Regions from separate parts of the Streptomyces sp. NPDC059787 genome, predicted to be linked through region 2. Evidence: riboswitches for the same ligand, from Rfam matches in the RefSeq annotation. Region 2 holds a riboswitch; each other region holds the start of a gene.
What was found. Region 2 has a riboswitch for cyclic di-AMP ahead of ACFV5H_RS17910 (transglycosylase family protein). Riboswitches for the same ligand answer to the same signal wherever they lie in the genome.
Positions count from the first base shown of each region.

Region 1 (6,724 bases), on a different contig from region 2:
TGTGCCCTACCTCCGTGGTCGGCGGCGGCTTTTCGTCTCGTGACCTCGCACCGGTCTCACCCCGAGCCGCCATTCTCACCCGAATCGGTGAGAAGTGGTGTTGTCCGTCGTGGTCCATCTGACCAAATCCGGCAGGCGGATTCGTCAGACCCCGGACGCAACTCCACGTACTGCTGGGGTATGACACGGAGGACGGTTTCCTCCCCCGCCCCGTAGGGGTCGGGGGAGTTCGGGCCGGCTCAGCCCGCGCGGTGCACCACCGCGTCGCACAGTTGCACGAGTGCCGTCCTCGCCTCGCACTCCCGCAGCGGGGCGAGCGCCGCGCGCGCCTCCTCGGCGTAGCGCACGGTGTCCCGGCGGGCCTGCTCCAGCGCGGGGTGGGCGCGCAGCAGCCGCAGCGCCTCGGCGTGCCGGGCGTCGTCGGTGAGGTCGGAGTCGAGCAGCTCGCACAGGGCGATGTCGTCGGCGAGACCCAGCCGGGCCGCCCGTTCACGCAGCCGCAGCACGGGCAGGGTGGCGATGCCCTCGCGCAGGTCGGTGCCGGGGGTCTTGCCGGACTCGTGGGAGTCGGAGGCGATGTCCAGGACGTCGTCGGCGAGCTGGAAGGCGACGCCGAGCCGCTCGCCGTACTGGGTCAGCACGTCCACGACCGTCTCGTCGGCGCCGGACATCATCGCGCCGAACCGGCAGGCGACGGCGACCAGCGAGCCGGTCTTGCCGCCGAGCACGTCCAGGTAGTGGTCGACCGGGTCGCGGCCGTCCTGCGGTCCCGCGGTCTCCAGGATCTGCCCGGTGACCAGCCGCTCGAACGCCTCGGCCTGCACCCGCACGGCCTCAGGACCGAGGTCGGCCAGGATGTGCGAGGCCCGCGCGAAGAGGAAGTCGCCGGTGAGGACCGCGACGGAGTTGCCCCAGCGGGCGTTCGCGCTGTCGACGCCGCGCCGCACCTCGGCCTCGTCCATCACGTCGTCGTGGTACAGCGTGGCCAGATGGGTGAGCTCCACGACCACGGCCGAGGGCACGACACCGGGCGCGTAGGGGTCGCCGAACTGGGCGGCGAGCATCACGAGCAGCGGACGGAACCGCTTGCCGCCGGCCCGCACCAGGTGCTGGGCGGCTCCCGTGATGAAGGGGACCTCACTCTTGGTGGCTTCGAGCAGCCCTTCCTCGACAGCCGTCATTCCGGCCTGGACATCGGCTTCCAGAGCCTGGTCCCGCACGCTCAGCCCGAACGGCCCGACGACGGTCACGAGGGGTCTCCTGTCTGCTGGTGTCCCACTGGCGGTTACACGGAATGTCGATAGGTCGCTGCCACCACTCAAGTCAGCGTATCCGGTCATGTTCCGATCACCGCCAGCGCCCGGCGTTACGGGCAGGGCGGTACGGGATCAGGAGCGGAGTGCTTTTGATCGGCTGATAACAACGGACATTCTTCGGCTTTCCCGGACGTAGCAATCCACTCCTCGACCCGCCTCCCGGGCCCCGCCTCGCCACGCGGACCATCCTGCCCGCCCCGACGTCCGATTTGCCGTAAATACAGAGCTAATTCCCCTTGGCGAAAAATGCGCTCACAGGTGATCCCCAGTGAAGTGGGTCACGCGCGATCCGGCACCCCCACCGACCGCCGCCATCCCCCTTCCCCCTTCCCCCGACGCCGAGTTGACCCTTGGCAGTAGCAAAGGATCAAGCACCCCAAAACCCCCATCACAAGATCAAACGGCACCTTCTGTGATGCCCGCGCTTGTTTCCGACATGTGCTCTCGCATACGTTCCGGGCCTGCCGGGTGGACGCCTAATCCTGCCGCCGCCCGCATCACACCCGACGACGAACTCAAGACGGCAGGAGTGGGGGACCCAGGTAAGCCGCCGCACCGGACATCGCACCGGGACGGCTAGGGGTGAAGCCATGCCCGCAGGGGCACGGCCGGGCACTCTCCCGCCCGAACCCGACAGCTCACCTCGCAGGCGTAGGAGAGGAACCCAGACATGCCTGCTTTCGGTCAGCTCAGCCGCTTCGGCAACCGCCGCCTCGCCCGTTCCCTCGCCGTCGCCGGCACCGGCGTCGCCATGGTCGCCCTGCCGCTGTTCGGCGCGACCAGCGCCTCCGCGGCCACCACCGAGCCGACGACGCCGACGACCGCCGCCTCCGTGACGGCGTACCCGGACAACCTCGACGGCTGGATCCGCGAGTCGCTGGACATCATGGCGCAGCAGGGCATCCCGGGCAGCTACGACGCCATCCACCGCAACATCATGCGCGAGTCCTCCGGCAACCCGTACGCCATCAACAACTGGGACTCCAACGCCGCCGCCGGCACCCCGTCGAAGGGTCTGCTGCAGATCATCGACCCGACCTTCGCGGCCTACCACGTGCCCGGCACCGCCTTCGACCCGTACGACCCGATCGCGAACATCACGGCGGCCTGCAACTACGCGGCCGACCGCTACGGCTCCATCGACAACGTCTTCGGCGCGTACTGAGCCACCCGCTGACGGGCGAGCGTCATCGCCCCGCCGAACAGTCGCTCGAGGACGACGGCCACGCCGTCGTCCTCGTTCGACGTGGTGACCTCGTCCGCCACCGCCTTCAGTTCGGGATGCGCGTTGGCCATGGCGACGCCGTGGGCCGCCCAGTCGAACATGGGGACGTCGTTCGGCATGTCGCCGAAGGCGATCGTCCGCGCCGGGCTCAGCCCCAGGTGCTCGGCGGCCAGCGCCAGCCCGGTCGCCTTGGTCACCCCGCAGGGCTGGAGCTCCACGGTGCCCGGCCCCGACATGGTGACCGTGGCCAGTGACCCGATCACCGACCGGGCCGCCGCCGCCAACGCGTCGTCGGACAGGTCCGGGTGGCGCAGCAGCACCTTGCTGATCGGCCGGTCCCACAGCTCGGCCCGCCGCTCGACCCGCACCGCGGGCAGGGTCGGGTGCGGCATCAGATAGCCGGGCTCGATCAGCGTCAGCCCGTCGACCCCGTCCTGGTCGACCGCGGCGTGCACCTCCCCCACCTCGGCCTCGATCTTGCCGAGCGCCGTCTCCGCCAGTTCCCGGTCCAGCGTGACGGACCACAGCAGCCGGTGCGCGCCGGCGTCGTACACCTGCGCGCCCTGTCCGCACACCGCGAGCCCCGTGCAGCCGAGGTCGTCCAGGAGCGGCCGCACTCTGGGGGCCGGGCGCCCCGTCACCACGAGGTGTCGCGCGCCGGCCCGCTCCGCCCGCGCGAGCGCGGCGAGGGACCGGTCGGAGAGGGTGTCGTCGCCGCGCAGCAGCGTCCCGTCCAGGTCGGTGGCGATGAGTGAGTACGCGGTGGGTGCGGCCATGATCAGAGAATACGGACAACCCGACGGTCCGATTCACCGTGCCCGTTTGCGCTCGCTTTCGGTGCGGTTCCCTTCTCTCGACTTCTCTCGACGCCGGGTAAGGACCGGTTCAGGTCTCTTTCACCGTTTGGCAAGAACATGGTCCGCTATCTACCGTCCGCCCGGTCCGGGGCGGTACCTTCCAAGGGTCCAGGGGGGACTTGATCGGGGGGTCAGGTGAGCAGTGGACGCATGCGTGTGCTGAGGCCCGGGGAGCTCGGCGAGGGGGAGCGGGAGCGCTGGCGGGAACTGCGCGCCGCGACGGACGCACCGCGCAACCCGTTCATGGAACCGGAGTTCAGCGTCGCCGTGGCCCGGGTGCGCCCGCGGGCCCGGGTCGCCGTGCTGTACGAGGGCGCTCAGCCGGTGGGTTTCCTGCCGTACGAGCGGGGTGCGCTGGGGCAGGGCCGGGCGATCGGGCTCGGGGTGTCGGACTGCCAGGGCGCGGTCCTGGGCCCCGGTGTCGCCCTGGAGACGGACGAACTGCTGCGGGGCTGCTCGGTGTCGAGCTTCGCCTTCGACAACCTGGAGGCGGGCCAGCGGCTGTTCGTGCCGTACGCGGCCGAGGAGCACGCCACCTACGTCATCGACGTGGAGAAGGGCTACGAGGCGTACGAGTCGGTGCTGCGCACCCAGTCGCCGAAGTTCCTGAAGACCACGCTGGCCAAGGAGCGCAGGCTGGGCCGCCAGGCCGGGACCGTGCGGTTCGTCTTCGACGAGCGCGACCCGGCCGCGCTGCGCGCGCTGGTGGAGTGGAAGTCGGCGCAGTACCGCAGGACCGGGCGGCGCGACCGGTTCGCACAGGAGTGGATCGCCCGGCTCGTGGGCCGGCTCGCCGAGACCCGCGCCGCCCAGTGCACGGGCACGCTGTCGGTCCTGTACGCCGGGGACCGCCCCGTCGCCGCGCACTTCGGGCTGCGCTCGGCGTCCGTCCTGGCCTGCTGGTTCCCGGCGTACGACCCGGATTTCGCGAAGTACTCGCCGGGTCTGGTGCTGCATCTGCGGATGGCCGAGGCGGCGGCGGCCGAGGGCATCGGCCTGCTCGACATGGGGCGCGGTCCGGCCGAGTACAAGGACTCGCTGAAGACCGGCGAACTCGCCGTCTACGAGGGGGCGGTGACCCGCCCGGGCGTGGGCGCCGCGCTGCACCGGCTGAGCCGCGAGCCCGCGCGCCGCGCGCACGGCTTCGTCCGTACCCGTCCGCGCCTGGCGGCGCTGGCGGCGCGGACCCTGAAGGGCGCGGCACGGCTGCGCCGGTCGTGAGAAGGGGGAGGACGGGTGTCCCGAAGAGCGCGTACGCAGGAGGAGATACGGCGGTTCCTGGCCATCGGAGCGGTGCAGGTCGCCGAGATCGACCTGGACGGTGACGAGGCCGCACCGAGACCCGGCCCGGGCAGCCCACCGGTCACCCACGGTGAGGTGTTCCTGCTGGTCAGACGGGCGGGCCGCCCGGTGGGGACGCTACTGACCCGGGTACCGGAGGGCGCGGACCCGCGGGCGGTGCTGACGGAGGCCGCCTCCGCGGTGGCGGCGGAGGACGTGGAGGTGACGGAGTGCGGGGAGCCGCCGTACGCCTCGGTCGTCGTGGCCACCAGGGAGCGTGCCGGACAGCTCGCGCGGGCGCTGGACTCGCTGCTCGCGCAGGAGCACCCGCGGTTCGAGGTGGTCGTCGTCGACAACGCGCCCGTGACCGACGAGACCCGTGAGCTGGTGGAACGCAAGTACGGCGAGCGGGTGCGGTACGTGTGCGAGCCGGTACCCGGACTCGCCGTCGCGCACAACAGGGGGCTGGCGGTGGCGCGGGGCGAGGTGATCGCGTTCACCGACGACGACGTGGTCGCCGATCCCCGCTGGCTCACCGAACTGACCGCCCCCTTCGCCGCCGACCCCCGGCTCGGCTGCGCCACCGGCCTGATCCTGCCCGCCCGGCTGCGCACCCCGGCCCAGGTCCTGCTGGAGAGCCACGGCGGCTTCGCGAAGGGCTTCACGCCGACGACGTACGACCCCGGTGACCCGCCCCGCGACGAGCCGCTGTTCCCCTTCACCGCGGGCCGCTTCGGCTCCGGCGCGAACATGGCCTTCCGTACGGAGGTGCTGCGTGCCGTCGGCGGCTTCGACCCGGCCACCGGTGCCGGGACACCCGCGCGGGGCGGCGACGACCTGTACGGCTTCGTCCGCGTCCTCGTCCAGGGGCACCGGCTGCGCTACACGCCGTACGCGCTGGTGTGGCACCACCACCGGGAGACCTGGGCCGACCTGGAGACCCAGGCGTACGGCTACGGCGCCGGCCTCACCGCCTACCTCACCGCGATCCTGGTCGACCGGCCCGCGCTGCTGCCGGCGTTCCTCGCCCGGCTGCCACGCGGTCTCGCGCACGCCCGCGCGCTGACCGAGGTGCGCGACACGGACGGCGGTGGTGCGCCGGGGGCGCACGACACCCGCACGCACCCCTGGCCACGCCGACTGTCCCGGCTGCAGCGCAGGGGAATGCTGTACGGGCCGCTCGGATATCTGCGGGCTCGGCGGGCACCGGGGAGGGGGAGGGGATGACCGCGGCCATACCCGTCTTCCTCTACCACGCCGTGATGGACGATCCGCCGGACTGGATCGCCGAGTTCACCGTCACGCCCAAGGAGTTCGCGGCCCACCTCGACGCCGTCGTGGACAGCGGCCGCACACCCGTCACCATCAGCACCCTCGCCGAGCACCTCGCCGGACGGGCCCCCTTGCCGCCCCGGCCGGTGCTGCTCACCTTCGACGACGGCTTCGCCGACCTGCCCGGCCCCACCGCCGACGCCCTGGCCGGGCGCGCGCTGCCCGCGACCGCGTACCTCACCACGGGCGCCATCGCCCCGGGCGGCAGCAGTCTGCTGCCGCCCGCCCCGATGATGACCCTGGACCGGGCGGTGGAGCTGGAACGTTCCGGCATGGAGATCGGCAGCCACACGGTCACCCACGCCCAGCTCGACACCCTGACCACCAGGCAGCTGCGCGCCGAACTGCTGGACTCCAAGGCCGTGCTGGAGGACGCTCTCGGCCACCCCGTCCCCCACCTCGCCTATCCGCACGGCTACAACAGCCCCCGGGTGCGCGCCATGGCCGCCCGCGCCGGCTACCGGACGGCGACCGCCGTGCGGCACGCGCTCAGTTCGGAGCGGGACGAGCGCTACCGCATCGCCCGTCTGATCGTCCGGCGCGGCCACACCGTCACCGATGTCGAGGCCTGGCTGGCGGGCGACGGCGCGCGGATCGCCCCGTACCGGGACGGACCGAAGACCGTCGGCTGGCGGTGGTACCGCCGGGCCCGCACCGTCCTGCGCGGCCGGCCCGCGTTCGCCGGCTGAGGAGGGGCGAGCGGACGTGACGGC
Region 1 covers NZ_JBHWHX010000001.1:172,532-179,255, reverse strand. Annotated here, with positions in the region: gene ACFV5H_RS00860 (polyprenyl synthetase family protein) at 240-1,250, opposite strand; cyclic di-AMP (ydaO/yuaA leader) riboswitch at 1,814-1,981, shown strand; gene ACFV5H_RS00855 (transglycosylase SLT domain-containing protein) at 1,987-2,481, shown strand; gene ACFV5H_RS00850 (HAD family hydrolase) at 2,445-3,317, opposite strand; gene ACFV5H_RS00845 (GNAT family N-acetyltransferase) at 3,549-4,619, shown strand; gene ACFV5H_RS00840 (glycosyltransferase) at 4,635-5,906, shown strand; gene ACFV5H_RS00835 (polysaccharide deacetylase family protein) at 5,903-6,700, shown strand.
Region 1: another riboswitch for cyclic di-AMP. It lies ahead of ACFV5H_RS00855 (transglycosylase SLT domain-containing protein); the one in region 2 lies ahead of ACFV5H_RS17910 (transglycosylase family protein).

Region 2 (6,724 bases):
CGAGCTCGTCGAGGCCATCGAGGAGGGCGACCGGGACGAGTTGCGCGAGGAGCTGGGGGATGTGCTGCTCCAGGTCGTCTTCCACGCGCGGATAGCGGAGGAGGACCCGGACGCCCCCTTCTCGGTCGACGACGTGGCCGGCGGGATCGTCGCCAAGCTCATCCACCGTCACCCGCACGTCTTCGGTGACGAGACGGCCGAGACCCCCGAGGACGTCAAGGAACACTGGCTGCGCACGAAGGCGATCGAGAAGCGGCGCGAGTCCGTGACCGACGGCGTCCCCCTCGGCCAGCCCGCCCTCGCCCTCACCGCGAAGCTGGCGTCCCGCGTCCGCACCGCCGGTCTCCCCGTCCCCCTTCCCGCGGGCGAGGGCATCGGCTATGAACTGCTCACTCTGGCGGTTCGGGCGGAGGCGGAGGGGGTGGATCCGGAGGCGGCGCTGCGGGCGGCCGCGAGGGTGTATCGCGACGCGATACGGGTTGCGGAGGGTGGTCGGGGCGAGGGTTGAGCGTGGGGTGCGGGCAGGAGTTCTTCGCCCCCGCCGCCCCTTCCCTCCCTCACTCCCGGCTTCGCTCGAGCGGGAGGGCTCCCAGCGTCCCCGGGGGCGCTGTCCCCGGACCCCTTCGCGCCCACGCGGCGGAGCCGTATGTCGACACAGCCCCGCGCCCCCCCAAAGGGGCGCGGGGAACCGCGTGAACAACCCCGACGCACCCGCGCCCACCGGACGACCCCAGCCACCCGAGCTCCGCCGCGCCGCCCTTCCCGCGCCGCCCGTTAGGGTCGCCGCATGCATGACCAGCCCATCACTCCCGAACTCTTCAGCTGGGAGTTCGCCGCCGATCCCTACCCCGCCTACGCCTGGCTGCGTGAGCACGAGCCCGTGCGCAGGACCCGGTTGCCCAGCGGGGTGGAGGCCTGGCTGGTCACGCGGTACGCCGATGCCAAGCAGACCCTCGCCGACAACCGGCTGTCCAAGAACCCCGCGCACCACGACGAGCCCTCGCACGCCAAGGGCAAGACCGGTATCCCCGGGGAGCGCCAGGCGGAGCTGATGACGCACCTGCTGAACATCGACCCGCCGGACCACACCCGGCTGCGCCGGCTGGTCAGCAAGGCGTTCACCCCGCGCCGGGTCGCCGAGTTCGCGCCCCGGGTGCAGGAGCTCACCGACGGGCTCATCGACCGGTTCGCGGACAGCGGCTCCGCCGACCTCATCCACGAGTTCGCCTTCCCCCTCCCCATCTACGCCATCTGCGACCTGCTCGGTGTCCCGCGCGAGGACCAGGACGACTTCCGGGACTGGGCGGGCATGATGATCCGTCACGGCGGAGGACCGCGCGGCGGGGTCGCCCGGTCCGTGAAGAAGATGCGCGGCTACCTCGCCGAGCTGATCCACCGCAAGCGCGAGGCGCTCCCCGCCGAACCCGCTCCCGGCGAGGACCTCATCTCCGGCCTCATCCGCGCCTCCGACCACGGTGAGCACCTCACCGAGAACGAGGCCGCCGCCATGGCGTTCATCCTGCTGTTCGCCGGTTTCGAGACCACCGTCAACCTCATCGGCAACGGCACCTACGCCCTGCTCACCCACCCCGGCCAGCGTGAGCGCCTGCAGGGGGCCCTCGCCGCCGGGGAGCGCGGGCTGCTGGAGACCGGTGTCGAGGAGCTCCTGCGGTACGACGGTCCCGTGGAGCTCGCCACCTGGCGGTTCGCCACCGAGCCGGTCACCATCGGCGGGCAGCGCATCGCGGCCGGCGACCCCGTCCTCGTCGTGCTCGCCGCCGCGGACCGGGACCCGGAGCGGTTCGCCGACCCGGACGTGCTCGACCTCGGCCGGCGCGACAACCAGCATCTGGGGTACGGCCACGGCATCCACTACTGCCTGGGCGCCCCGCTGGCCCGCCTGGAGGGCCAGACCGCGCTCGCCACCCTGCTGACGCGTCTGCCGGACCTGCGGCTCGCGGCGGAACCGGCCGAACTCCGCTGGCGGGGCGGGCTCATCATGCGCGGCCTGCGTACGCTTCCGGTGGAGTTCACCCCTCCGCGGAAGTGACGGCCCGGGCCGCCGTCCGCTGTGCCCCCGAGTGGACCAGCGCAAACATGACACGCGCTCAACTCTGTGATCTTCACGTGATCTGCGCGGCATGAACTTGTGACAAGTGATCGTCTGCGGATACGTTCACCCATCAAGTGCGGTGCATCGGTTCGTTTTCCGTTCGCCGCGCCGGTCATTGCTGTCTTGCGAAAGGTCTCCGCATGCTCTCCGGGAACGGTCGGCACCGCCGCCCCCGCCAGGCTCCGGCTCTCCTCGTCGCGGCCGGGGTGACCGGCTCCGCCATCGCGATCCCGCTCCTCGGGGCCGGCAGCGCCAGCGCGGCCGACGGCGCGACCTGGGACCGGGTCGCCGAGTGCGAGTCCGGTGGCTCGTGGAGCCAGAACACCGGCAACGGCTACTACGGCGGCCTGCAGTTGACCCAGGACGACTGGGAGAACTACGGCGGACTGGACTACGCGACCAGCCCCGACCAGGCCAGCCGCGGCCAGCAGATAGCCGTGGCCGAGAGGATCCTCGCCGACCAGGGGGTCGGCGCGTGGCGCACCTGCGGACTGACGGCGGGCCTGAACCAGGACTCGACGTCGGCCGACATCGACACGGGCGTGGCGGAGGGCTCGACCTCGGACGCGTCCGGCTCCTCCAAGTCGTCCGACTCTTCGGACTCGTCCGGATCGTCGGACTCCGGCGATTCATCCGCTTCGTCCTCCTCGTCGGCCACGTCCGACCCGTCGTCCGGCGCGGAAGGGTCGGAGGGCGGCGAGGGTGCGGCCGGTGAATCGGCCAAGTCCGGCAAGTCGAGCGACTCGGACACGGATTCGGACACCGGCTCCGGCGACGGATCCGGCACCTCCTCCTCCGCCTCGGCCACCCCCAAGAGTGACGAGTCGGACAAGTCCGGGCAGACCACCGGTTCTTCCGAAGTCACCGACACCGAAGGCACCGGTACCGGCCGCCACCGCGGTGTCACCGCCGAGGAGGGCGGGACGGAGGACCGTACGTCGGAATCGTCCGGCCGGCATGCCTCGCGCGGCACCGACGCCTCGCGCGACGCCGCCGACGGCTCGTACACCGTGCGCACCGGCGACAGCCTCTCGTCCATCGCCGACTCCCTTGAACTGGGCGGCGGATGGCGTTCGCTCTACGCCGAGAACGAGCAGGTCGTCGGCGCCGACCCGGACCTCATCCTGCCGGGTCAGGAGCTCGAGGTCGGGGTCGAACCGGACGAGAAGTGACGCCCGAAAGGGCCCGGACGCGGCGGCAGTTGGCGTCATGATTCGCGGCGAATGTCCGTTTTAAAGACTGTGAGAGATAGGTCTCAGAGGCCCTGATCGTCTTTGAAATTCCGCGGATCGCGTGTCTACGGTCGTGACCGCTCGCCACCGCGGGCCCCGGCTGCCGCCACGCCGAATCCTGCCAGTGGCAGCACGGGAACAGTCGTCGCGTCATGCGCCGTAGGCAGGAGCGGGGGACCCAAGGTAAGCGCCCCTTCCGGTGGTTGACACCGGACAGGGCTTGGGGTGAAGCCGCGTCCCGTGAGGGACGTGGCCGGGCAACTCAACCGGCCCGAACCCGACAGCTCACCTCGCAGGCGTCGGTGAGGGGATCCACCATGCTGTTTTCCGGCAAGGGCAAGCACCGTCGTCCGTCCAAGGCCACCCGCGCGATCGCCGTCGCCGGTGTCACCTCCGCCGCCGTCGCCGTCCCGCTGATGGCGGCCGGCAGCGCCTCCGCCGCCACCGCCTCCGAGTGGGACACCGTCGCCCAGTGCGAGTCCGGCGGCAACTGGTCCATCAACACCGGCAACGGTTACTACGGCGGCCTGCAGTTCTCCGCCTCCACCTGGGCCGCGTACGGCGGCACGCAGTACGCCTCCACCGCCGACCGGGCCAGCAAGGCGCAGCAGATCGAGATCGCCGAGAAGGTCCTCGCGGGCCAGGGCAAGGGCGCCTGGCCGGTCTGCGGCACGGGCCTGTCCAACGCCGCCTACGCCGGTTCCTCCTCGAACGACTCCGGCTCCTCGCAGAGCACCGGTTCCACCGGGACCCGTGAGACCGAGCAGAAGGCCTCCCGCTCCACCGAGCGCCCGGCCGCCGAGCAGAAGACCGAGAAGCGGGTCGAGCGGAAGGCCGAGGAGAAGACCGTCACCACCCCGACCGGCAAGAAGGTCGAGAAGGGCGACGGCGAGTACAAGGTCGTCAAGGGCGACACCCTCAGCTCCATCGCCGCCGAGCGCGACGTCGAGGGCGGCTGGGCCGAGCTGTTCGAGCTGAACGACGACATCGTCGACGACGCCGACCTCATCTACCCGGGCCAGCAGCTGCACCTCAAGTAAGCGGCTGCCCCCTGCTCCCCGCCCCGGTGCGTCTTCCCCCGTACGCGCCGGGGCGGGGTTTTTTACGGCCGGGTTTCCGGAAACGGCTTTGTTCCGTTCGGAAACAATTTACTCTCGGTTCTGTCCACGGGACGGGCGGCCGGATGGCCGATCGCCCGGAGCCGGTTAGGCTCGGTCTCGCAAGACCCTCCGGGGTCCTGCCCACCCGCGTCACATCCAAGAAGGAGATGCTCGTGCCGTCCATCGACGTCGTCGTAGCCCGGGAAATCCTGGACTCCCGAGGCAACCCCACGGTCGAGGTCGAGGTCGGCCTCGACGACGGCAGCACGGGTCGTGCCGCCGTCCCGTCCGGCGCCTCCACCGGCGCCTTCGAGGCCATCGAACTCCGTGACGGCGATGCCAACCGTTACCTGGGCAAGGGTGTCGAGAAGGCCGTCCTGGCCGTCATCGAGCAGATCGGCCCGGAGCTCGTCGGCTACGACGCCACCGAGCAGCGCCTGATCGACCAGGCGATGTTCGACCTGGACGCCACCGACAACAAGGGCTCCCTCGGCGCCAACGCCATCCTCGGCGTCTCGCTCGCCGTCGCCCACGCCGCCTCCGAGGCCTCCGACCTCCCGCTCTTCCGCTACCTGGGCGGCCCCAACGCGCACCTGCTGCCGGTGCCGATGATGAACATCCTGAACGGCGGCTCGCACGCCGACTCCAACGTGGACATCCAGGAGTTCATGATCGCCCCGATCGGCGCGGAGTCCTTCTCCGAGGCCCTGCGCTGGGGCACCGAGGTCTACCACACCCTGAAGAAGGTCCTGAAGAGCAAGGGCCTGGCCACCGGCCTCGGCGACGAGGGCGGCTTCGCCCCGAACCTCGGCTCCAACCGCGAGGCCCTCGACCTCATCCTCGAGGCGATCAAGGAGGCCGGCTACACCCCCGGCGAGCAGATCGCCCTCGCGCTCGACGTCGCCGCGTCCGAGTTCTACAAGGACGGCTCCTACACCTTCGAGGGCAAGGAGCGCTCCGCCGCCGAGATGACCGAGTACTACGCCGAGCTCGTCGAGGCGTACCCGCTGGTCTCCATCGAGGACCCGCTGTTCGAGGACGACTGGGAGGGCTGGAAGACCATCACCGCCAAGCTCGGTGACAAGGTCCAGCTCGTCGGCGACGACCTGTTCGTCACCAACCCCGAGCGCCTCGCCCGCGGCATCGAGGAGGGCGCCGCCAACGCCCTGCTGGTCAAGGTCAACCAGATCGGCTCGCTGACCGAGACCCTGGACGCCGTCGAGCTGGCCCAGCGCAACGGCTTCAAGTGCATGATGTCCCACCGCTCCGGCGAGACCGAGGACGTCACCATCGCCGACCTGGCCGTCGCCACCAACTGCGGCCAGATCAAGACCGGCGCCCCGGCCCGCTCCGAGCGCGTCGCCAAGTACAACCAGCTCCTGCGCATCGAGGAGATCCTCGACGACGCCGCGGTGTACGCCGGCCGCAGCGCGTTCCCGCGGTTCCGCTCTGCGGACCAGTAGGCACAGCGCTCTGCGGACCAGTAAGCACGGCAAGGGCTGACACCCGTAGGCAGCGTCGTACGTACGTCCCCGTACCCGGTCCCGTACCGTGTGCGGGGACGTACGCGCGTATGACGGTGAACGAGAGGCGGGAACATGGCGGTCAAGGACCGGGACCGTTTCTCCACCGCGACCAGGATCCGGCTGATCGGTGAGCAGACCGCGGCCCGGGTCTACCGCTCGCAGACCAAGCGCCAGGCCCGCCGCTCCCGGCTGACCGGCCGGGCCGCGCTGCTCGCCCTGGTGGTCTGCTCCCTGATCGTCGCCCTCGCCTACCCCATGCGGCAGTACGTCTCCCAGCGCGCGGACATCGCCGACCTCCAGCAGGAGCAGGACGAGGCCCGCCGGCGGGTCGAACGGCTGCGTGACATGAAGGCCCGCTGGCAGGACGACGCGTACGCCGAGCAGGAGATCCGCAGGCGGCTGCATTACGTCCTGCCCGGCGAGACCGGCTACATCGTCATCGACCCGGGTACGGCGAAGCAGTCCCGCACGGATCCCGAAGCCGCCGACCGCCCCTGGTACGCGAACGTCTGGGACGGCGTCGACAAGGCCGACGCCGCCGACCAGTGACCTCTTACATGGAAAGCCCCGGAAAGACAGGTATGGAAACGCCTCCGCCCACGACCCCCCGCACCGAGCCCACCGACGCGGACGTCGAGGCCTTCAAGCAGCAGCTCGGGCGGCCCCCGCGCGGGCTGCGCGCCATCGCGCACCGCTGCCCCTGCGGACAGCCGGACGTCGTGGAGACCGCCCCGAGGCTGCCCGACGGCACCC
Region 2 covers NZ_JBHWHX010000016.1:128,581-135,304, forward strand. Annotated here, with positions in the region: gene ACFV5H_RS17895 (nucleoside triphosphate pyrophosphohydrolase) at 1-508, shown strand, start outside; gene ACFV5H_RS17900 (cytochrome P450) at 788-2,050, shown strand; gene ACFV5H_RS17905 (transglycosylase family protein) at 2,254-3,285, shown strand; cyclic di-AMP (ydaO/yuaA leader) riboswitch at 3,491-3,659, shown strand; gene ACFV5H_RS17910 (transglycosylase family protein) at 3,663-4,385, shown strand; gene eno (phosphopyruvate hydratase) at 4,619-5,908, shown strand; gene ACFV5H_RS17920 (septum formation initiator family protein) at 6,044-6,520, shown strand; gene ACFV5H_RS17925 (DUF501 domain-containing protein) at 6,553-6,724, shown strand, end outside.

Region 3 (6,724 bases), on a different contig from region 2:
CGGCCGGGTCGGGGCATCTCCGGGGCGAGCGAGGCGTTCAGTCGCACGTCGGGCGAGGTGTTGATGACGCCGAAGGCGTTCGGGCCGATGATCCGCATGCCGTACGAGCGCGCCTGCCGTACGAGGGCGCGCTGGCGTTCGCGGCCGTCGGGGCCCGACTCGGCGTAGCCGGCGGAGACGACGACGAGCCCCTGCACACCGTGCTCACCGCACTCGGTGACGATCTCGGGGACCCGCTCGGCGGGCACCGCGACGACCGCTAGGTCGACGGACCCGTCGATGTCCCGCACCGAGCGGAACGCGGCCACCCCGCCGAGTTCCTTCTCCCCCTCCCCCAGGGACTTGTTCACGGCGTACAGCCGGCCGGTGAACCCGGTGTCCCGGAGGTTGTCGAGGACGCTGCGGCCCACGCCGCCGGGGGTGCGGCCGGCGCCGACGACCGCCACCGAGCCGGGGGCGAGCAGCCGCTGCACCGAGCGTGCCTCGGCACGCTGTTCGCGCGCGTACTGCACGGCCATGGAGCGGTCGGTGGGTTCGAGGCCGAACTCCAGGCGGACGACACCGTCCTCGAAGCTGCGCCTCTGGGTGTACCCGGCGTCGGTGAACACCTTGATCATCTTGTTGTTGGCGGGCAGCACCTCGGCCGCGAACCGGCGGATGCCGCGCTCCCGCGCGACGGCACCGATGTGTTCGAGGAGGGCGGAGGCGACGCCCCGGCCCTGATGGGCGTCCTGGACGAGGAAGGCGACCTCGGCCTCGTCGGCCGGTGCCGACGCGGGCGCGCCGTCGGCGCCGATCCGGTCGTAGCGTACGGTGGCGATGAACTCGCCGCCGATGGTGGCCGCGAGTCCCACCCGGTCCACGAAGTCGTGGTGCGTGAAGCGGTGGACGTCCTTGGCGGACAGGCGAGGGTAGGGCGCGAAGAAGCGGTAGTACTTCGACTCGTCCGACACCTGCTCGTAGAAGCTGACCAGGCGCTCGGCGTCATCGACGGTGATGGGGCGGATGCGCGCGGTGCCGCCGTCGCGCAGCACCACGTCGGCCTCCCAGTGGGCGGGATACTCGTGCCGGTCCGACGAGGTCTGCATGGGCCCCAGAGTACGGCTCGCGTACGACAACGGCGCGAGGCAGTCTGTGGTGGACGACAGCCGGGCCGAGGCCGCGGTCCGGCTGTCACCGGGAGCGGGAGCTGATGCCGCTTCGGGCACGCTCCCGGCACGCTCCGGGCATGCTTCACGATGTGGGAAACTGGTCTAGACAACCCTGAACAGCGAAGGGCAGCAACACATGGCTGAGCGCCGCGTCAACGTCGGCTGGGCCGAGGGTCTCCACGCCCGCCCCGCCTCCATCTTCGTCCGAGCCGCCACGGCCGCAGGCGTCCCGGTGACGATCGCCAAGGCCGGGGGCGACCCCGTCAACGCGGCCTCCATGCTGGCCGTCCTGGGCCTGGGCGCCCAGGGCGGCGAGGAGATCGTCCTCGCCTCCGACGCCGAGGGCGCGGACGCCGCCCTGGAGCGTCTGGCGAAGCTGGTCTCCGAGGGCCTCGAGGAACTCCCCGAGACCGTCTGAGAACGCAATACCGAAAGGCCCGCCCGGACCACCGGGCGGGCCTTTCACTTTTTCCTCGCACGGGCAGCTTTCCCCTTTTACGGGCAGCATAAATAGTCCCCGAGAAATGCTCCCTCTTTGTATACGGCACCCGTGTTAATGACGAATGCTCGGCATGTTTACGGCATGTTGCGAGTTCCTCACACGGTCCGCGCGGCCGGCTCCGGAGGCGAAACGCAGGCGGTGCCCGGCGCTCGCCCGCTCGGTGTGCAGCGCCGTGACCGACCGCGCGCGGTCGCCGTCGCCGCGCGCCACGGCGTCCACGATCGCGCCGTGCTCCGCCCAGTACTCGACGGGATCGGACGGCCCCTCGGCGGCGTACATCCAGGCGATCTTGTGCCGCAGCTGGGTCAGTGTCGAGGTAAGTGCCGGGCTGCCGGTGGCCTGGGCGAGCGTCTCGTGGAACCAGCCGCTCAGGGAGCGCAGGTCGTCGCTGTTGCCCTGGCGGGCGCGTTCCTGCCCCAGCCGGACCAGGCCGCGCAGCACCTTCAGATGGGCCTCGGTGCGGCGCTGGGCCGCGCGGGAGGCACCGAGCGGCTCGAGGAGCATGCGCATCTCCAGCAGGTCGGCGGCCTCCTGCTCGGTGGGTTCCGCGACGCACGCGCCCGCGTGCCGCCGGGTCACCACGAATCCCTCGGCCTCCAGCGTGCGCAGCGCCTCCCGGACGGGGACGCGGGAGACGCCGTAACGGCGGGCGAGCACTTCCTCGGTGAGCCGGCCGCCGCGCTCGTGGACACCCGCGACGATGTCGTCCCGGATCGCCGTGCACACCGAGTGCGCGGGAATGCGCATGACGAACCTCCGGATTAATCCCCGTGAAACGCCGACGATTGACGTGTGTTCCGCGACTCTATTGCAATCGGCGGTAATTCACGACGGCGGGCCGGAATCCATGCATATTTTTTGGACAAGCGTTGCGGCGGTTCCCGGAAACACCGATGCCCCGGCTCGGGGAGCCGGGGCATCGGGAAGCGGACGGGTCAGAGGTTCACACCGTGCGCGCGGAGGTAGGCGACGGGGTCGAGGTCGGAGCCGTAATCGGCGCCCGTGCGGGCCTCGAAGTGCAGATGCGCGCCCGTGACGTTGCCGGTGTCGCCGGAGAGGCCGATCTGCTGTCCGGCGGCCACCTGCTGGCCCACCGAGACGCCGATGGACGACAGGTGGGCGTACTGGGTGTACGTGCCGTCGTGCATCTTGATGACGACCTGGTTGCCGTACGAGCCGCCCCAGCCGGCCTCGACGACGGTGCCGACGCCGACCGACCGGACGGAGGTGCCGCTCGCGGCGTGGAAGTCGACACCGGTGTGGCTGCCGGAGGACCACAGCGAGCTGCCGGCCTGGTAGCCGGTCGAGACGTACGAGCCGGGGATCGGGGAGACGAAGGTGTTGAGGCGCTCGCGCTCGGCCTCCCGGGCGGCGCGCTCCTTCTCCGCGCGGGCCTCCTCGGCCGCCTTGGCGGCCTTCTCGCGCGCGGCCTCCTCGGCGGCCTTCCGCGCGGCGGCCTCGGCCGCCTCCCGGGCGGCCTCGTGCTGGGCGGCCGCCTGGGCGTCGATCCGGTCGGCGATCGCGTCGCCGAGGGTGACGACGGGCGTGAGGCCGGTCTGTGCGGCAGCGGGCTCGGCGGCGAGTGCGGGGGCCGCGAGGGAGCCGACGACGCCGGTGGTGGTGAGCGCCGCGACGCCCGCCACGCGGGCGGTGCCGCGCTGCGTCCGGCTGGGACGACGGTGCTTGCCCGGGGCGCGGGTGAACGCCATGTACAGGCTGGTCCTTTCCTTCCCTCTCGCCTACCGGGTTAGCTGACGGGTTCGGAGCAGGAAGGTCTCCTACGGGCCCCCTCGCGACACGCGCGGGCGTCCGATTCACCCCAGGGACTGCGGTGGGTCCCCGGCTCCCCTGGCTCGCGCCGTAGGGGGACTCGGCGATGACTGTCCGGTGCCGCGGATGCGGCGCACTGCCCGACGAACAGCCCGGATGACGCTAAGCGGGCCGTCTCCCGATCCTCAAACGAATCCCGGTTTTTGTAGCGCATCCCACAGGTCAGACGGGCAACTTCCGCCCCGATTCGGGCATAAGCGGGCCCTGATGACTTTCGTGTCACCAGGGCCCCACGCGCGCGTGCGTCCTCGCCGCTCGCTACTCGGCCGTCACGACGGTGACTTCGCCGATGCCGAGGGCCTCGACGGGTGCCTTGATCTGCGCCGCGTCACCGACGAGGACGGTCACCAGGCGGTCCACCGGGAAGGCGTTCACGACGGCCGCGGTGGCCTCCACGGTGCCGGTCGCGGCCAACTGCCGGTACAGGTCGGCCTGGTAGTGGTCGGGCAGGTGCTGCTCGACCTGGTCGGCCAGGGTGCTCGCGACGGCCGCGGCGGTCTCGTACTTGAGCGGCGCCACGCCCACGAGGTTCTGCACCGCGACATCGCGTTCGTCGTCGGTGAGCCCGTCGGCGGCGAGCGTGCGCAGCACCGTCCACAGGTCCTCGAGGGCGGGGCCGGTGTTCGGGGTGTCGACGGAGCCGCTGATGGCCAGCATCGCCGCGCCGGTGCCGTCCGGGGCGGACCTGAGGACCTGGCCGAACGCCCGTACGCCGTAGGTGTAGCCCTTCTCCTCGCGCAGCACGCGGTCCAGGCGGGAGGTGAGGGTACCGCCGAGGCAGTACGTGCCGAGCACCTGCGCGGGCCACACGCGGTCGTGCCGGTCCGCGCCGACACGGCCGATCAGCAGCTGCGTCTGGACGGCGCCGGGGCGGTCCACGATCACGACGCGCCCGGTGTCGTCGGCGGCCACCGGCGGAACGGGCCGCGGCTGCGCCGAGGAGCCGGTCCAGGCGCCCAGGGTGTCGCCGAGCAGCGCGTCCAGGTCGATGCCGGTGAGGTCGCCGACGACCACGGCGGTCGCCGTGGCGGGGCGGACGTGCTTCTCGTAGAAGGCGCGGACGGCCGCGGAGTCGATGCCGGTGACCGTCTCCTCGGTGCCCTGGCGCGGACGCGACATACGGGCACTCGCCGGGAACAGCTCCTTGGAGAGCTCCTTGGCGGCGCGGCGGGAGGGGTTGGCCAGCTCGTGCGGGATCTCGTCGAGGCGGTTGCGGACCAGCCGCTCGACCTCGCTGTCGGCGAACGCCGGCGCCCTGAGCGCGTCGGCGAGCAGTCCGAGTCCCTTGGTGAGCCGGGAGGCCGGGACCTCCAGGCTGAGGCGGACGCCGGGGTGGTCGGCGTGCGCGTCCAGGGTGGCGCCGCAGCGCTCCAGCTCGGCGGCGAACTCCTCGGCGGAGTGCTTGTCGGTGCCCTCGGAGAAGGCCCGCGCCATGATCGTGGCGACACCGTCGAGACCGGCCGGCTCGGCCTCCAGGGGCGCGTCGAGGAGCACCTCGACGGCGACGACCTGCTGACCGGGGCGGTGGCAGCGCAGCACGGTCAGGCCGTTGTCGAGCGTGCCGCGCTCGGGGGCCGGGAAGGCCCAGGGCTTGGCGTCGCCCGCCTGCGGCTGCGGGTGGAAGTCCATCGTGGCGAGCTCGGTCACTTCGCCGCCTCCTCGTTCTCGTCGGTGCCGGCGGCTGCGGCGGCTTCCTCGGTGTCCTCGGCGTCTCCGGCTTCCGGGGCGACGGGCTCGTAGACGAGCACCGCGCGGTTGTCGGGGCGCAGGCGGGCCTTGGCGACCTCCTGCACCTCCTCCGCCGTCACCTCCAGGACGCGCTGTACGGCGGTCAGGGCGAGCTGCGGGTCACCGAACAGGACCGCGTACCGGCACAGTTCGTCGGCGCGGCCGGCGACCGTGCCGAGCCGGTCGAGCCACTCGCGCTCCAGCTGGGCCTGCGCGCGTTCCATCTCCTCCGCCGTGGGGCCCTCCTCGGCGAACCGGGCGAGCTCCTCGTCGATGGCGGTCTCGATGACCGGCACCTCCACGTCGCCGGACGTCTTCACGTCCAGCCAGCCCAGGGAGGGGGCCCCGGCCAGCCGCAGCAGGCCGAAGCCGGCGGCCACGGCCGTACGGTCGCGCCGTACCAGCCGGTTGTAGAGCCGCGAGGACTCGCCGCCGCCGAGGACGGTGAGCGCCAGGTCGACGGCGTCGCACGCGCGCGTGCCGTCCTCGGGCAGGCGGTAGGCGGCCATCAGCGCACGCGCGGGGACCTCCTCCTCGACGATCTCGCGCAGCTGCCCGCCCATGACGTCGGGCAGCGAGCCGTCGCGCGGGGCGGGTTTGCCGTCGTGGCCCGGGATGGAGCCGAAGTACTTCTCGATCCAGGCGAGCGTCCGCTCCGGGTCGATGTCGCCGACCACGGAGAGCACGGCGTTGTTCGGCGCGTAGTACGTGCGGAAGAACTGGCGGGCGTCCTCCAGGGTGGCCGCGTCCAGGTCCGCCATCGAGCCGATGGGCGTGTGGTGGTACGGGTGGCCCTCCGGGTAGGCGAGGGCGGTCAGCTTCTCGAAGGCGGTGCCGTAGGGGACGTTGTCGTAGCGCTGGCGGCGCTCGTTCTTGACGACGTCCCGCTGGTTCTCCATGGACTCGTCGTCCAGGGCGGTCAGCAGGGAGCCCATGCGGTCGGCCTCCAGCCAGAGGGCGAGCTCCAGCTGGTGGGCGGGCATGGTCTCGAAGTAGTTGGTGCGCTCGAAGCTGGTGGTGCCGTTGAGGGAGCCGCCGGCGCCCTGGACCAGCTCGAAGTGACCGTTGCCCTTCACCTGGGCGGAGCCCTGGAACATCAGGTGCTCGAAAAGGTGAGCCAGACCCGTACGTCCCTTGACTTCGTGACGCGAACCCACGTCGTACCAGAGGCACACCGCGGCGACCGGGGTCAGGTGGTCCTCGGAGAGCACCACGCGCAGGCCGTTGGCCAGGCGGTGCTCGGTCGCTGTCAGGCCGCCGGAGCCTGCCTGGGCTGTGGCCGTGTGACCCATGGGCATGTACGTCCCTTCGATCGCGGAGGCGGTCGTCGAAACCGCCGTTTCTGCCGGTCCTGCCACTGTATGCAAGCGCGCGGACCCCCGACGAAGTTCCCGCCCGGACCGGGATACGCCGAGAGCGAGAATGCCGGGGAACACGCGAGCACCCGAGTTTCCGCGTTCTGCGAACCGCAGCCCCCGTCCTCCGCGGGCAGCCGCCGCCACACGCCGCGTTC
Region 3 covers NZ_JBHWHX010000008.1:99,955-106,678, forward strand. Annotated here, with positions in the region: gene ACFV5H_RS10075 (GNAT family N-acetyltransferase) at 1-1,088, opposite strand, end outside; gene ACFV5H_RS10080 (HPr family phosphocarrier protein) at 1,288-1,569, shown strand; gene ACFV5H_RS10085 (GntR family transcriptional regulator) at 1,705-2,400, opposite strand; gene ACFV5H_RS10090 (M23 family metallopeptidase) at 2,589-3,362, opposite strand; cyclic di-AMP (ydaO/yuaA leader) riboswitch at 3,375-3,539, opposite strand; gene ACFV5H_RS10095 (M16 family metallopeptidase) at 3,742-5,130, opposite strand; gene ACFV5H_RS10100 (M16 family metallopeptidase) at 5,127-6,509, opposite strand.
Region 3: another riboswitch for cyclic di-AMP. It lies ahead of ACFV5H_RS10090 (M23 family metallopeptidase); the one in region 2 lies ahead of ACFV5H_RS17910 (transglycosylase family protein).